DNA from 3 places in the Actinosynnema sp. NPDC091369 genome. Region 2 is predicted to be linked to each of the others. Evidence: riboswitches for the same ligand, from Rfam matches in the RefSeq annotation. Region 2 holds a riboswitch; each other region holds the start of a gene.

What was found. A riboswitch is a leader RNA that binds a small molecule or an ion and turns the genes downstream of it on or off. The one in region 2 is predicted to bind S-adenosylmethionine.
Region 1: linked by a shared signal. The riboswitch ahead of thrC (threonine synthase) and the one ahead of ACIQMJ_RS15920 (aminotransferase class V-fold PLP-dependent enzyme) in region 2 are both predicted to bind S-adenosylmethionine.
Region 3: linked by a shared signal. The riboswitch ahead of ACIQMJ_RS01610 (methionine ABC transporter ATP-binding protein) and the one ahead of ACIQMJ_RS15920 (aminotransferase class V-fold PLP-dependent enzyme) in region 2 are both predicted to bind S-adenosylmethionine.

Annotation. Positions count from the first base shown of each region.
Region 1 covers NZ_JBIVUG010000006.1:387,820-393,270, reverse strand. Annotated here, with positions in the region: partial or broken gene ACIQMJ_RS25095 (DNA internalization-related competence protein ComEC/Rec2) at 1-669, shown strand, start outside; gene thrC (threonine synthase) at 1,285-2,547, opposite strand; SAM riboswitch class I at 2,559-2,674, opposite strand; gene holA (DNA polymerase III subunit delta) at 2,771-3,754, shown strand; gene rpsT (30S ribosomal protein S20) at 3,888-4,148, opposite strand; gene ACIQMJ_RS25075 (glycoside hydrolase family 3 N-terminal domain-containing protein) at 4,277-5,451, opposite strand, start outside.
Region 2 covers NZ_JBIVUG010000003.1:695,498-700,948, forward strand. Annotated here, with positions in the region: gene ACIQMJ_RS15900 (TetR/AcrR family transcriptional regulator) at 1-118, shown strand, start outside; gene ACIQMJ_RS15905 (DUF167 domain-containing protein) at 111-392, shown strand; gene ACIQMJ_RS15910 (M28 family metallopeptidase) at 389-1,336, opposite strand; gene ACIQMJ_RS15915 (potassium/proton antiporter) at 1,537-3,009, shown strand; SAM riboswitch class IV at 3,072-3,184, shown strand; gene ACIQMJ_RS15920 (aminotransferase class V-fold PLP-dependent enzyme) at 3,222-4,556, shown strand; gene lspA (signal peptidase II) at 4,580-5,164, shown strand; gene ACIQMJ_RS15930 (RluA family pseudouridine synthase) at 5,161-5,451, shown strand, end outside.
Region 3 covers NZ_JBIVUG010000001.1:333,098-338,548, reverse strand. Annotated here, with positions in the region: gene ACIQMJ_RS01625 (TatD family hydrolase) at 1-121, shown strand, start outside; gene ACIQMJ_RS01620 (resuscitation-promoting factor) at 453-1,832, shown strand; gene rsmA (16S rRNA (adenine(1518)-N(6)/adenine(1519)-N(6))-dimethyltransferase RsmA) at 1,843-2,721, shown strand; SAM riboswitch class I at 2,808-2,900, shown strand; gene ACIQMJ_RS01610 (methionine ABC transporter ATP-binding protein) at 3,103-4,113, shown strand; gene ACIQMJ_RS01605 (methionine ABC transporter permease) at 4,110-4,793, shown strand; gene ACIQMJ_RS01600 (MetQ/NlpA family ABC transporter substrate-binding protein) at 4,820-5,451, shown strand, end outside.

The DNA of each region.
Region 1 (5,451 bases), on a different contig from region 2:
GTGCCGGTGCTGTCGTGCCTGCGCCGGCTGGGGGTGCGGCGCATCCCGCTGGTGGTCCTCAGCCACCTGCACGCCGACCACGTCGGCGGGTTGGCCGCGGTGATGGCGGAACGGAGCGTGGGTGCGGTGGCGGTGGGGCCGTCACGGCAGCCGGAGTGGGCCTGGGAGGAGGTGAGGGAACGAGCGCGGGCCGCCGGGGTCCGCGTGGTCGAGCTGGGGGCCGGGCAGCGGCTGAGCTGGCCGGGCTTGGCGCTCGACGTGCTGGGTCCGCGCGTGGACCCGGTGGGCGGGACTAACACGGCGGTCAACGACGCGTCGCTGGTGCTGCGGGCCTCGACCGCAGCCGGGCGGGTGCTGCTGACCGGCGACATCGAGCTGGCCGGGCAGGCGGACCTGCTCGGCGGGCACGTGGACCTGCGGGCCGACGTGCTCAAGGTGCCGCACCACGGGTCGCGGTACTCGTCACCGGCGTTCCTCGCGGCGGTGCGGCCGCGCATCGCGCTGGTGAGCGTGGGCGCGGGCAACCGCTACGGCCATCCCAGCGGGGTGCTGGTCGACGCGTTGACGAGCCAAGGCGTGCTGGTGCTGCGCACCGACCGGGACGGCGACACGGCCGTCCTGGCCGGCCCGGACGGGCCGCGGGTCGCCCGCAGGGGAGGCGGCCCTCCGCACCACGGACAAGGGGAGAACGATGAGGAAAGACGTCTGGATCCGATTGCACTCCGGCTGGTCGCCGCGAGGCGACAACCGGGCCGTGGCCTGGGTGCTGTGGCAGCCCGGGTACACCGCGCAACCGTGGCCGCGCACCGAACTGCGGCCCGCTTTCACCTACTACGTGTGCGAGAAGCTGCCCGGCGGCGAACGCGCCGTCGTCGCCAGGGCCACCACCACCGCCGTGATCGGACTGGCGGAGGTCCTGTCGGCGGACTCGGCGTACCGACTGGTCGCCGACGCGTTGTTCGACGACGACCTCGCCATACCGCCGGAGGAGTGGCACGCCGAGCGCTACAACAAGGAGAAGGCGCTGGGTTCGTGGCCGCAGCTGCTCACCGCCTGGCGCGTGGTCACCGAACCGGTCGGCCCGCACGTCCTGCCGGAGCTGACCGCGTTCCCGCGCACCGGGTGGCTGCGCTCATCGGGGATAGCGCTGTGACGGGCACAGCGGGGACGGGAGGTGGAGCGAGACCGAGTGGGTCGGCGCTCGGACGGTCGCCGCCGGGATGAGCCGGGCTGTGTCGCCTGGTCGGCCGGAACCGCGGTCCGGCCGACCAGGCGGCGACGGGGTCAGTCCTGGAGGGCCTTCAGGACGGCCTCGGCCGACGGCGGGACGTTGGCGCGCGGGCCCACGCGGTCGCCCAGGGCGTCGAGGGTCTTGAGGCCGTCGCCGGTGATGAGGAGCACCGTCTCGCCGTCCGGGTCCAGCCGGCCGGTCTCGATGAGCTTCTTCGCGGTCGCGACGGTGACGCCGCCGGCCGTCTCGGCGAAGATGCCCTCGGTCCGGGCCAGCAGGCGGATGCCCTCGACGACCTCGTCGTCGGTGACGTCCTCGATCGCGCCGTTGGTGCGGCGGACGGCGTCCAGCACGTAGGGGCCGTCGGCGGGGGCGCCGATCGCCAGCGACCGGGCGATGGTGTCCGGGCGGACCGGGGAGACCACGTCGTGGCCCGCCTTGAAGGCGGCCGAGACGGGGGAGCAGCCGGTGGCCTGCGCGCCGAACACCCGGTACGGGGTTTGCTCGACCAGGTCGAGCTCGCCCAGCTCGCGGAAGGCTTTGTCGACCTTGGTCAGCTGGGAGCCGGACGCGATCGGCACCACGATCTGGTCGGGCAGCCGCCAGCCGAGCTGCTCGGCGACCTCGTACCCGAGCGTCTTGGAGCCCTCGGCGTAGTAGGGGCGGACGTTGACGTTGACGAACGCCCAGTCCTCGTGCTCGGCGGCCAGCTCCTGCGCCAGCCGGTTCACGTCGTCGTAGTTGCCGTCGACGGTGATCAGGTTGCCGCCGTAGACGGCGGTCATGAGGATCTTCGCCTGTTCCAGGGTGGACGGCACGAGCACCACCGACTGCCAGCCCGCGCGGGCCGCGGCGGCGGCGACGGCGTTGGCCAGGTTGCCGGTGGACGGGCAGGCGAGGACCTTGAAGCCGAGCTCGCGGGCGGCGGCGAGGGCGACGCCGACCACGCGGTCCTTGAACGAGTGGGTGGGGTTGCCGGTGTCGTCCTTCACCCACACCTTGCGCACGCCCAGGGCCTTGGCGAGGCGGTCGGCCTCGACCAGGCGGGTGCCGCCGGGGTTGGTGTTGGGGTGCGATTCGACAGTGGACGGCACGGGGAGCAGGCCGCGGTAGCGCCAGATCGACCGGGGGCCCGCCTCGATGTCCTCGCGACGGACCCGGCCGAAGTCGTAGGCCACTTCCAGCGGCCCGAAACACTCGAGACAGGCGTACTCGGGAGCGAGCGGCGTCTCGTGACCGCACTCGCGACACGACAGCGCGCGGGCAGGACCGAGGTCGAAGGAGGTGGTGGCCGGGGGCACACTGACAGCAGTCATCGCGAGGTATCTCCTCATCTTTCCCGCGCGTCGCGGGTCGGAATTGGCACCGTGGTCGCCAGCGGACGCTGTGCGACGGGTTGCCGGGGCTTCTTCGGGCCGATCCCTCTGCCCCTCTGGATGAGCGGTATTCAGTTGTGCCCTCAACTTACGTCACGATCCCGACCCTCAGCCAGAGACGTCCACCATCCGGACGCCCGGCGGGCGTGGGAGGATCGCGCCCGTGAATGCGCCCGCTGACACGCCCAACGCCGTGCACCTGATCGTCGGCGAGGAGGAGTTGCTGGTCGAGCGCGCGGTGCGCGGTGCGTTGGCGACGGCGCGGAAGGCCGACCCGCAGGCCGACCTGACCCGCGTCCGCGTGACCGATGTCACCCCGCCTGAGCTGGCGGAACTGGTGAGCCCGTCGCTGTTCGCCGAGGGGCGGGTGGTCGCGCTGGAGGCCGCGCAGGAGTGCGGCAAGGAGATCGCCGACGCGGTCGTCGCCTACGCCAAGGCGCCGGCGGACGGCGTGACGCTGGTGGTCGTCCACAGTGGCGGCGGGCGCAGCAAGGCGGCCAAGGACCTGCCCGGGTTGCTGCGCAAGGCGGGTGCCGCGGTCACCGAGTGCCCCAAGATCACCAAGGCGGCGGACCGGGAAGCGTTCGTGCGCCACGAGATTCGCGCGGCGGGCGGCGGCAAGGCCGACCCGGAGGCCGTGGCGGCCCTGATCGAGGCGATCGGGTCGGACCTGCGCGAGTTGGCGGCGGCGGCTTCGCAGCTCGTCGCCGACACCGGCGGCAAGGTCGACGCCGAAGCGGTCCGCCGCTACCACCGCGGCCGGGCCGAGGTGACCGGGTTCGCGGTCGCGGAGAAGGCCGTGATGGGCGACCGGGCCGGCGCGCTGGAGGCGTTGCGGTGGGCGTTGCAGCTCGGGGTGCCGCACGTGCTGGTCGCCGACGCGCTGGCCGACGCGGTGCGCACGATCGCGCGCGTGTCCGCGGTGGGCCGGGGCGACCCGTTCAAGCTGGCGGGCGAACTGGGCATGCCGCCGTGGAAGGTGAAGAAGGCCCAGGGCCAGTCACGCGGCTGGGAGGACCGGGGGCTCGCGGCGGCGATGGCGGTGGTCGCCGACCTGAACGCCGACGTCAAGGGCGTCGCCGCGGACTCGGGCTACGCCCTGGAACGCGCCGTCCTCAAGATCGTCGCCGCCCACGGCCGCCGCTGACGGGCTGCGGCTGACGGGCGTCGCCGACCGGCTGTCGCGGGCGGTGAGATTGGTCGGCGGCGACCGGCCCGCGAGCGAACGAGAAGTGCCGCCCACCCCGAGGGGTGGACGGCACTCCGGCGTGAGGACCAGATCAGATCTGGTTGGCGCGCCGCGCCAGCGCCGACTTCTTGTTGGCGGCCTGGTTGGCGTGGATCACGCCCTTGGTGACGGCCTTGTCGAGCTTGCGGGAAGCCTCCTGCGCGAGCGCGGTGGCCTTCTCCTTGTCACCGGCCTCGGCGGCCTCACGGAACTTGCGGATGGCGGTCTTGAGGGACGACTTGACGGCCTTGTTGCGCAGGCGCGCCTTCTCGTTCGTCTTGATCCGCTTCATCTGGGACTTGATGTTCGCCACGCGAAAGCCACCTTTTCCTCGGTCTCGGAGTCGCACCGCGCTTGTCACCGGCTCCGCCCCACTAAGGGGCGGTCTTCCTCCACAGCGGAATGCCGCGCGGGTACGGCCCAGAAGGTTATCAGGGCAGCTCACCGCACCGTGAATCGAGCCCTCTCGTCGCCGACCACGACCTCGTAGCCACCCCTGGCCACCTCGGGCTTGCCCGAGCCGTCCATGTCACCCGCCGTCACCGCGAGCCGCCGCACGTCGAACGCCACCTCGACCACCCGCGACTCGCCCGCCTTCAGCGCCACGCGCGTGAAGCCGACCAGGCGCTTGTCCGGCGTCAGCACCTTGCTCACGGGCTGGTGCACGTACACCGGCACGACGAGCGTGCCGTCACGCCCACCGGTGTTGGCCGCGGTCACCGAGACCGTCACCTGGCCGTCCCGCCGCACCTCGGCGGACTTCAGCGTCGGCGCGGACGTGGTGAACGTCGTGTACGACAGGCCGTGCCCGAACGCGAACTCCGGGTCGTACCCCGAACCGGCCACCGTGTTCGCGCCGCGCGGCTGGTCGTAGGAGAACGGCTGGTCGCCGACGGCCTTCGGCCACGACACCGGCAGCTTCCCGCTCGGGTTCACCGCGCCGAACAGCACGTCGGCGATGGCGCTGCCGCCCTCCGACCCGGGCAGCCAGCCCGCGACCAGGGCCGGCGCGTCCGCCACCGCGCCCAGCACCTGCGGCCGGCCGGTGAGCAGCACCACCACGACCGGCTTGCCGGTCGCGCGCACCGCGTCCACCAGGCCCTGCTGCTCGGTGGTCAGCGCGGGCTCCTCGGTGTCCGCCTCGCCCTCCGCGCCCGGGTCCTCACCGAGCACCACGACCACCGCGTCGGCGTCACCGGCCTGCGCCACCGCGTCGGCCCGAGTGGTGGCGCTCACGACGTTCGCCGACGGCGCGGCGGCCTTGATGCCCTGCAACACGGTCACCGCGGGCGGCACGGGGGACCAGCCGGGCACGCCCTGCCAGCCGACCGACCAGCCGCCGAGCTGCCGGGCCACCGAGTCGGCCGCGTCACCGGTGACCACGAGCTTGCGCGCGCCGGTCGACAGGGGCAGCACGCCGTCGTTGCGCAGCAGCACCGCGCTCTCCGCCGCCGCCCGCCGGGCCAGCTCCCGGTCCGCGCCGTTCACGATCGCGTCGGCCTTCGCCGCGTCCACGAACGGCTTCTCGAACAGCCCCAGCTCGAACTTGAGCTTCAGGACCCGCCGCACGGCCTGGTCGATCCGCTTGCCGGGGATCGCGCCGCTGCGCACGCCCG
Region 2 (5,451 bases):
GCTCGCCTACTCGGTCTACCTGGGGCAGGCGCAGCTGCTGTCGGCGACGCCGGACGTCGTCGCGGCGCGGCGGGCGCTGCTGGAGGAGACGCTGACCGTGGTGCTGTGCCGTGGCTGAGCCGTTCCGGTTCGGCGTCCGGGTCAAGCCGGGTGCGAAGCGCGAGGTCGTCGGCGGCCGGTGGGGTGACGGCGCGCTGGTCGTCGCGGTCGCCGCGCCCGCGGTGGAGGGCAAGGCGAACGAGGCCGTGCGCAAGGCGCTGGCCAAGGCGTTCGGCGTGCGCAGGCAGGACGTGGAGGTGGTCGCGGGCGAGCGCGGCCGGGACAAGGTCGTGCAGGTCGACCCCGCCCCGGCCGGCGCCGCCGAGGTGCTGGCGCGGCTGCTGGACGGCTAGGCCGCCAGCGTCCACACCGCGTGCGCGATGGCGTCGGTGTTGCGGTCCAGCGCGGTCGCGTTCACGTTCGACGAGGTGTCGCACGAGCGGTGGTAGCAGCGGTCGAACGCCACGCCCGCCGAACCGCCCCACTTCTGCGCCTGGGCGGAGGTCTTGATGCCCTCCGCGCCGGTGAACGTGCCGCCGACCGGGATGCCCGCCCGCGCGAACGCCGCGTGGTCGGACCGCCCGCCCACGCTGGTCAGCTCGGTCGGCACGCCGATCGAGCTGAAGTAGCCCTGCAACGTCTGCTGGAGCGCGAGCGAGCCCGACGGCTGACCGGACGCGCTGTAGACGAAGTAGCCGGGGTTCGGCGAGCCGATCATGTCGAAGTTCAGGTACGCGTCGATCCGCGAGCGGTCCGTTGTGGACAGCGAGTTCACGTAGTAGGTGGAACCGACCAGGCCCAGCTCCTCCGCGCCCCACCACGCGAAGCGCAGGTGCTTGGTGGGCTGGAACCCGGTGGAGCGCACGGCCAGCGCGACCTCCAGCAGGCCGGCCGAGCCGGTGCCGTTGTCGTTGATGCCCGGACCGGCCGACACGCTGTCGAGGTGCCCGCCGAGCATGACCACGTTGTCCAGGTCGCCACCGGGCCAGTCGGCGATGAGGTTGTAGCCGGTGGCGCCGTTGCTGGTGAACGACTGCACCCTGGTGGTGAACCCGGCGGCGTCCAACTTGGACTTCACCCAGTTCACCGAGGCGAGGTAACCCGGACGGCCGTGCGCCCGGTTGCCGCCGTTGGCGGTGGCGATGCTCTGGAGCTGGCCCAGGTCGGCCTGGACGGCGGAGACCGGGATGTTGGGCCCGGCCAGGGCGGAGGGTGGCGCGGCGGTGGCCGAGCCGAGGCCGGAGCCGAGGAGCGCGCCGGTGGTGACCAGCGCGATGGAGATCGTTCGCAGCTTCACGGTGTCTCCCGCAGGGGGTGGAGGTGACCGGGGCGGCGGACCCGGTAGTCAACATGCACGGTTCCGCATGGTTCGCGCTAGCGACGTTCGGCTGGTGACGCTGCGTGGGGTGCCGGATTCGTCCATTTCGGTGTCGTCGGGGGAGAATGACACCGTCGAGTGATGTCGCAGGACGACGGCCTGGAGGTCGAGTGGGCGGTGTGACGGGCTACCTGGGCATCGCCGCCGGCGTACTCCTGCTCTCGGTCATCGCGGTGAGGGTGTCGATCAGGCTCGGTCTGCCGTCCCTCCTGCTCTACCTCGGCATCGGGCTGCTGCTCGGCGAAGCCGTGCTGGGCATCCAGTTCGAGGACGCCGACCTGACCCGCTCGCTGGGCACGGTCGCGCTCGTGCTGATCCTCACCGAGGGTGGGCTGACCACCCGGTGGAGCGCGGTGAAACCCGCGCTGGGGCTGGGCATCGCGCTGTCCACGGTGGCCGTCGGCGTGAGCATCGCGGTCACCGGGTTCGCGCTGCACTTCCTGCTGGACATGGACTGGCGCACAGCCCTGCTGTGGGGCGCGGTGCTGTCGTCCACCGACGCGGCGGCGGTCTTCAGCGTGCTGCGCGGGATCGGCGTCGGCAAGCGGCTGATCGGCGCGCTCGAACTGGAGTCCGGCATCAACGACGCGCCGGTCTACATCGCCGTCGTGCTGCTGGCCGCACCCGACCCGATCACGTGGACCGCGCCGCTGCTGATGGGCTACGAGCTCATCGCGGGCGCGGTGATCGGCGTCGCGCTCGGCTGGCTCGGCGGCATCGGGCTGCGCCGGGCCGCGCTGCCCGCCACCGGCCTGTACCCGCTGGCCACGGTCGCGGTGTGCCTGCTCGCCTACACCGTCGGCGACATCGCGCACGCGTCCGGGTTCCTGGCCGTCTACATCGCCGCCCTCGTGCTCGGCAACGCCCGCCTGCCGCACCGGGCCGACACCCTGTCGTTCGCCGAGGGGCTGGGCTGGATCGCGCAGATCGGGCTGTTCGTGCTGCTCGGCCTGTACGCCTCACCCGATCGGCTGCTCGACGCGCTGGTGCCCGCGCTGGTCGCGGGCGCGGTGCTGGTGCTGCTGGCCCGGCCGCTGTCGGTGCTGTTCGCCGCGCTGCCGTTCCGGGTGCCGTGGCGGGAGCAGGTGTTCGTCTCCTGGTCGGGGCTGCGCGGCGCGGTGCCGATCGTGTTCGCCCTGATCCCGCTGATCCAGGGCGTGCCCGGCGCGCAGCGGCTGGTGGACGCGGTGTTCGTGCTGGTCGTGGTGCTGACCGTGGTGCAGGGCACGACCCTGCCGTGGCTGGCCAAGTGGCTGGGGCTGGTCAAGTCCGGCGAGGCGCACGAGGTGCAGGTCGACTCGTCGGCGCTGGACCAGCTCGGCGCGGAGCTGCTCCAGGTCCGCATCCAGCCCGGCTCCAAGCTGCACGGCGTGTACCTGTCGGAGCTGCGGCTGCCGCCGGGCTCCTCGGTCAGCCTCGTGGTGCGCGACGACAACGGCTTCACGCCGCAGCCGACGACCCGCCTTCAGGAGCACGACCAGCTGCTGGTGGTGTGCACCGAGGCCATGCGCACGGCGACGGAGCAGCGCATCCGGGCGGTGGACCGGGCGGGCCGCTTCGCCCGCTGGAAGGGCGACGTCGGGCTGCCGTGACGCTCCCAGGATGTGAACGCCACTCGACGGGACCGCGCGGCCTGGGTTAGCTTCGAGTCGAAGGTCATGAGTGCCAGCGCGAAGCCCAGGCTCGCTGGCCGGCAACCCTCCTCCGCGGTGGGGTGCCCCTGGTGAGGACCTGGCCGGCGCGCAGGGCGTCCGGCAAGCGCGGGCTCCCTCTCGGGTGGGGTCCCGGACCCCCGGAGGGCGTCATGACGATCGCAGTTCCCGCCACCACCACCGTTGCCCGTCCTGAGCAGGCGCTGCCCCGCGTGGTCGGCTCGTCGCTGCGCGTGCCGCTGGTCACCGGCGAGCGCGTCGAGTACGCCAACCTCGACCACGCGGCCAGCGCCCCGTGTCTGGAGCAGGTGCGCGACGCCGTGGACGAGGTGCTGCCCTGGTACGCCAGCGTGCACCGCGGGGCGGGCTTCGCCTCGCAGGTCAGCACCAGGGTCTACGAGCAGGCCCGCGCGTCCGTGCGCCGCTTCCTCAACGCCCGCGAGACCGACGCCGTGGTGTTCGCCCGCAACACCACCGACGCGCTGAACCTGCTGGCCAGGAGCGTGCCCCGGCACACCGCCGTGGTCCTGTTCGACACCGAGCACCACGCGGCGCTGCTGCCGTGGCGCGGCCCGAACGTGCGCCGGCTGCGGACGCCGTCCTCGCCCGCCCAGGCGGTGCTGGAGTTGGACCGGGCGCTGCGCGCGGCCCCCGTCGGCCCGAGGCTGGTCGTGGTGACCGGCGCGTCCAACGTGACCGGTGAGCTGTGGCCCGTGGCGGAGCTGGCCCGGGTGGCCCGCCGGCACGGCGCCCGCATCGCCCTGGACGCCGCCCAGCTCGCGCCGCACCGGCCGGTGGACGTGCGCGCGCTGGACGTCGACTACACCGTGCTGTCGGGGCACAAGGTCTACGCGCCGTTCGGCGCCGGTGTGCTGGTCGGCCGGTCCGACTGGTTGCAGGCTGCCGAGCCGTACCTGGTGGGCGGCGGCGCGACGGCCCGCGTCACCGACCACGGCGACCGGCTGGGCGTGGCCTGGTCGGCGGTGCCCGAGCGGCACGAGGCCGGCACGCCGAACGTGGTGGGCGTGCACGCGCTGGCCGTGGCGTGCGACGTGCTGGGCAGGCACTGGGAGCAGACCACCGCCCACGAGCGTGCCCTGCTGGCACGGCTGCGCGCGGGTCTGAAGACCGTGCCCGGAGTGCACGAGCTGACGTTGTTCGGCTCGGACCAGGACCGCGTGGGCGTGGTCAGCTTCACCGTCGGCGGTCAGGACGCCGGCTACCTGGCCGCGGCGCTGTCCGCCGAGCACGGCATCGGCGTGCGCGACGGCGCGTTCTGCGCCCACGTGGCCGTGCACCGGCTCGCGCACGGCGAACGGGCCCTGCGCGCCTCGATCGGGCTGGGCACCACCGAGGAGCACGTAGACCGGTTCGTGGCCGCGTTGCGCACCCTCGTGGTGGAGGGCTCGCGGTGGGAGTACGAGGTCCGGGACGGCCGCTGGACCCCGCTGGACGACCAGCGCGCGCTCCCGCCGTTCCTGCGCTGACGTCGATACTGGACAATGGCCCGGTGAGCACCGATCCCAACACCGAGCCGGACACGCCGGACCAGCCGGACGCACCGCTGCCGAAGCGACGGGTCCTCCTGCTGGCCGTGATCGCGCCGCTGGTGTTGGCGCTCGACCTGGTCACCAAGATCATCGCGGTGGACAAGCTCGAGGGCCGCGACCCGGTCGAGCTGTTCGGCGGCCTGCTCTACCTGCCGCTGATCCGCAACACCGGCGCCGCGTTCGGCCTGGCCGAGGGCTGGACGGTGATCCTCGCCCTGATCGCGTCGGGCGTGGTCGTGTTCATCCTGTGGATCGCGCGCCGGCTGCGGTCGGTCGGCTGGGCCATCGGCCTCGGCCTGGTCCTGGGCGGCGCGCTGGGCAACCTGGTCGACCGGATCTTCCGCGCGCCCGGCCCGCTGCGCGGCGGCGTGGTCGACTTCATCTCGGTCCTCGACCCGTGGGGCAACTTCTTCCCCGTGTTCAACCTGGCCGACTCCGCGATCTGCGTGGGCGGCGGCGTGATCGTGCTGATGGCGTTGCTCCAGCGCGACTACGACGGCACCCGCGTGGAGAAGAAGACCAGCGAGAAGGAAGCGGGCGCATGAGCGGCGACTACCGGACCCTGCCCGTCCCCGACGGCTTGGACGGGATGCGGGTCGACGCCGGTCTCGCCAAGCTCCTCGGCCTGTCCCGCACGGTCGTCGCCGCGCTGACCGAGGCGGGTGACGTGGTGCTCGACGGGCGGCCCGCGGGCAAGTCGGACCGCCTGGTCGCCGGGTCCGTGCTGGAGGTCACCCTGCCCGAGCCGGAACGCCCGGTGCAGGTGCAGGCCGTGCCCGTGGAGGGCCTGATCGTCCTGCACGAGGACGACGACGTGATCGTGGTCGACAAG
Region 3 (5,451 bases), on a different contig from region 2:
CGCCAACTACACCCTCCGTGACATGGCGACGCTGCGTGAGACCGACCTCGGTGAGCTGGCCACGAAGATCACCCGAAACGCCGAACGCGTCTTCGGTCTTCGTGACGCGGCGAAGTCGTAATCCTCCTTACGACGAATGGCGGACACACTTGCTCCCCTAACGGAGTGACTGAACTCACAAGGATTGCGGGGGTGTTGGCACAACCACCGCGCACCCGTTACGGTCCCGTGACCGTGCCCCGAGTTGTGGTTTCGGGGCGCACCCGCAGTCGGGGCGGGTCACGTTGACACCAGAAGCGCGAAGCCGAACACGCACAGGAGTTGCCGGAGATCACTAGCTGACCACCGACATCGAACGTGCGCGCAGCCGGACTACGCGCCTTCAGGAGGTATGGCACCCCGTGAACTCGTTCAACGAGGACACCGACTGGTTTACGCCCGTGCAGACACCGATGACCGGTGTCGACGTCCTGGACAGACCCGGGCCGCCGTCCGAGTGGGACACCGCGGTGTTCACGATCACCCCGGACGACGTGCTGGAAGTGCTGGGGCCGGACGCCGACGCGCTGCTGGAGAGCGCGAACGTCGACGTCGACGAGCTGATCCGGCTGATCAACGCCGAGACCACGCTCCTGCCCCCGATCATCATCCCCGACGAGGTCTCCCAGGACCGGGTCGCGGGCAGCCCGGCCGCCGAGCAGCCGAGCGCCCCGCCCGCCGCACTGGTCGAAGCCGCGGGGAAGTGGAAGCGGCGCTTCCTGAAGGCCGCGGTCGCCACCGTGCTGGTGACCATCTCCGGCGGTGGCGCCACCGCGATCGCGATGGACAAGTCCGTCACGGTCGACGTCGACGGCGAGGCCAAGACCGTCCGCACCTACGAGTCCACCGTCGGCGAGATCCTGGCCGACGAGGGCATCACGATCGGCGAGCACGACGCGCTCAGCCCGTCCCCCCAGGCGAAGGTCGGTGACGGCGGCAAGATCTCGCTGGACCGCGGCCGGCTGGTGAAGGCGACGGTCGACGGCGAGCAGCGCGAGGGCTGGGTCCGCTCGGTCACCGTGGACGAGGCGCTGGAGCAGCTCCAGGTCGAGGACGAGGGCGCGTGGCTCTCGCACGACCGCGGCATGGACGTCCCCCTCGACGGCCTCTCCCTCGAGGTCAAGAGCCTCAAGACCATCACCCTCTACGACGGCGGCAACGCGCCCCGGCAGGTCCGGACGACCGCCGTGACCGTCGAAGAGCTGATGAAGAGCGAGAACCTCACGCTCGGTCCCGAGGACAGGCTCGAAACGGCGATGGACCTGCGCGTCACCAACGGCGCCGAGGTCCACATCACGCGCACCGGCGTGTCGGTGATCAACGCGACGGAGGCCATCCAGCCGCCCGTCGAGGAGGTCAAGGACGACACGATGATGAAGGGCCAGAAAGAGGTCCTGGAGCCGGGCGAGGCCGGCGAGCAGATCGTCACCTACCGCGTCACGGTGAAGAACGGGGCCGAGGTCGGCCGCGAGAAGCTGGGCGCGAAGGTCACCAAGGAGCCGAAGCCGAAGAAGGTCAAGATCGGCACCAAGCTCCCGCCCGACGGCGAGGTCTGGGACCGGCTGGCGCAGTGCGAGGCGACCGGCAACTGGGCCATCAACACCGGCAACGGCTACTACGGCGGCCTGCAGTTCAACAAGGGCACGTGGGACGCCTACGGCGGCTCCCAGTACGCCGCGTACCCGCACCAGGCGACCCGCGAGCAGCAGATCGCCGTGGCGACCAAGCTCCGCGACGCCCGCGGCGGCTACTCGGCGTGGCCCCACTGCCAGCAGAAGCTGGGGCTGCCGTAACAATGTGCTGGTGACTGAGGACTCGACGTCGGCCGGTTCGGGGAGCCACCTCCTCGGACCGGCCGACGTGCGTCGGCTGGCCGCCGAGCTGGACATCCGCCCCACCAAGAAGCTGGGGCAGAACTTCGTGCACGACCCGAACACGGTGCGGCGCATCGTGGCGGCGGCCGGGTTGCGCCCGGACGACGTCGTGCTGGAGGTCGGTCCCGGGCTGGGCTCGCTCACGTTGGCGCTGCTGCCCTCCTGTCGCGCGCTGGTGGCCGTGGAGATCGACGGCGTGCTGGCCGACCGCCTGCCCGCCACGGTGGCCGAGCGCGCCCCCGACCTCGCGGACCGGCTGACGGTCGTGCACGAGGACGCGATGCGCGTCACACCGTCCCAGTTGCCGCTGGAGCCCACGGCATTGGTGGCGAACCTGCCGTACAACGTGGCCGTGCCCGTGGTGCTGCACCTGCTGGCCGTGCTGCCGTCGCTGCGCACGGGCCTGGTGATGGTGCAGTCGGAGGTGGCCGACCGGATGGCCGCCGGTCCCGGCAGCAAGGTCTACGGCGTGCCCAGCGTGAAGCTCGCCTGGTACGCCGACGCCCGGCGGGCCGGTCCCGTGCCGCGCTCGGTGTTCTGGCCGGTGCCCAACGTGGACTCCGCGCTGGTCGCGTTCGAGCGGCACGAGCCGTTGTCCTCTGTGGACCCCAAGGCGCTGTTCTCGTTGGTGGACGCCGCTTTCGCGCAGCGCCGCAAGATGCTGCGCGGCGCGCTGTCCGGCTGGGCCGGTTCGGCGGCGGAGGCGCAGCGGCTGCTCGTGGCAGCGGGCGTCGACCCGGCGGTGCGCGGCGAACAACTGGCCGTCAGTGACTTCATCCGGATAGCCGAGGCCGCGTCCGCTCGGTAGTCGATGATCTTTCGGCCGAAAGTGTGATTTGCCGGACGATCCTGTTTCAGGCTTGCGTCAGCCCGGCTCGGTCGGGTGTACTCGTGGTGCCATCCCGAGCGGCCGAGAGACCTGGCTCTACGACGCCGCAGCAACCACCCCTCCATGGGGGCAGGTGCTTCAGCCAGGATCGATGGAGGATCACGTGCCCAGGATGCGAATGCTCACCCGCCGGCGGGTCGTCGACCACGGCCGCCGGACTTCGTCAGCGTGTCGCAGCTTCCGCTGAAGCCCTAGGCGCCTTCGAATCCTCGCGTCCTGCGTTCAGGACACCTTCTGAGCTGAGCCGTCGGTCACGCACGCCATGAGCGTGCGCTGCCGCATGCTGTCGTGGAGCGAAACGTGATCACTGTCGAGAACCTCACCAAGACCTTCCCCGGGAGTACCGGGCAGGTTCGCGCGCTGGACGGCGTGAACCTGGACGTCGCCGCGGGCACCGTGCTCGGCGTCGTCGGCCCCAGCGGGGCGGGCAAGTCCACCCTGGCCCGGTGCGTCGCGCTCCTGGAGCGCCCCGACAGCGGTGCGATCCGCGTCGACGGCACCGACCTCGTCTCCCTCGACGGCACCGCGCTGCGCGCCGCCCGCCGGCAGATCGGCGTTGTGCCGCAAGGGGACTCCCTGCTGCGCCAGCGCACCGCCGCGGGCAACGTCGCGCTGCCGCTGGAGGCCGCGGGCGTGGCCGGGCCGCAGCGCCGCACCCGCGTCGCCGAACTGCTCGACCTCGTCGGCCTGACCGACAAGGCCGGCTCCTACCCCGACCAGCTCTCCGGCGGCCAGCGCCAGCGGATCGCGGTCGCGCGGGCGCTCGCCGCGTCGCCGTCCGTGCTGCTGGCCGACGAGCCGACGTCCGCGCTCGACCCCGACACGACCGGCTCGGTGCTCACCGTGCTGGACCGGGCGCGCGCCGAGCTCGGCGTGACGGTGCTCGTGGTCACGCACGACATGGGCGTGGTCCGCAAGATCTGCGACGACGTCGCGGTGCTGGAGGACGGCCGGGTCGTGGAGCACGGCAAGGTGCTCGACCTGGTGTCCGACGCCGCCAGCCGCACGGCCGCGTCGCTGCTGCCCGCCGTGGACCAGAACCCGGCGGCGGAGTCCTCGTTCGACCGGGTCGCGGACGTCGTGCTGATCGGCTTCGCGGCCGTCGGCGCGCTGCTGCCCGAGGCCACCAGCCGGTTCGGCGTCGAGCTGAACCTGCTCGGCGGCGGCCTGACCCGGCTCGGCGAGACCCCGGTGGCGCGGTTCCGCGTCGGCCTCAAGGGCGAGCGCGCCGACTCGGCGCTGGAGTGGATCTCGGAAGCGGGCGGCTCGGTGCGACGGACCCTGTCGGGTCCGCAGGGAGTAGCTGCGTGAGGTCTGCAACACCCTGGTCCACCGTGTTCGACGACCTGCTGGTCGCCACCGGCGAAACGTTGTACATGGTGGTCGTCTCCACCCTGATCGCCGTTCTGCTCGGAGCACCCGTCGGCATCTGGCTTCAGCTCACCGCACCCGGTGGGCTGAAGCCCCGGCCGGTGCTGCACAAGGTGCTCGGGTTCGTCGTGGACCTGGGCCGCTCCATGCCGTTCCTGGTCCTGCTGGTGGTGCTCACCTCGCTGACCAGGCTGCTGCTCGGCAGCACCATCGGACCCACGGCGGCCATCGTGCCGCTGGCCGTCGGCGCGATCCCGTTCGTCGGCAGGCTGGTCCAGAACGTGCTGGCCGAGGTGCACGTGTCGGTGGTCGAGGCCGCCGTCACCACCGGGTCGTCCACGCTGCGGATCGTGCGCAGCGTGCTGCTCCGCGAGTCGATGCCCGCGCTGGTCAACGCCGTCGGCGTGACCGCGATCGCGCTGCTCGGCTACTCGGCCATGGCCGGGGTGGTCGGTGGCGGCGGCCTCGGCGACCTCGCCGTGCGCATGGGCTACCAGCGGTTCAACGACCGCTACCTGTGGAGCACGGTCGTCGTGCTGGCGGTCATCGCCACCGCGATCCAGTTCGTCACCAACCGCGTGGCCCGCGGCGTCGACCGGCGCCGCACCGCGTCCGTCTGATCGTCTTCGCCTCACTAAGGAATGACATGCGTATTCGTGCTGCCCTGCTGGCCGTGCTGCTGACCGCAGTGGGCTGCGGTAGTGGCGACACCGGCGCCGCGTCCGACCCGAACGCGCCGCTCAAGGTGGGCGTCAGCCCCGTACCGCACGCCCAGGTGCTGCGGTACGTGGCGGACAACCTGGCCGCGTCGAAGGGCCTGAAGGTCGAGGTCGTGGAGTTCACCGACTACGTGCAGCCGAACGAGGCGCTGGTGGACGGGTCGCTGGACGCGAACTACTTCCAGACCGTGCCGTACCTGGACACGTTCAAGGCGGAGAGCGGCGCGACGCTGGAGTGGATCGGGCCGGTGCACCTCGAGCCGCTGGGCGTGTACTCGAAGAAGCACAAGACGCTGGCCGACCTGCCGTCCGGCGCGCGGGTGGCGGTGGCGAACGACGCCACCAACGAGGCGCGCGGGCTCAAGCTGCTCCAGGACAACGGGCTGATCAAGCTGGCGCCGGGCGCGGAGAAGACGGCGACCGTGCGGGACATCGCGGAGAACCCGCGGGGGTTGGAGTTCGTGGAGCTGGAGGCCGCTCAGCTGCCCCGGTCGTTGGACGACACGGACGCGTCGGTGGTGAACGGCAACTACGCCATCGACGCGGGCCTGAACCCGGC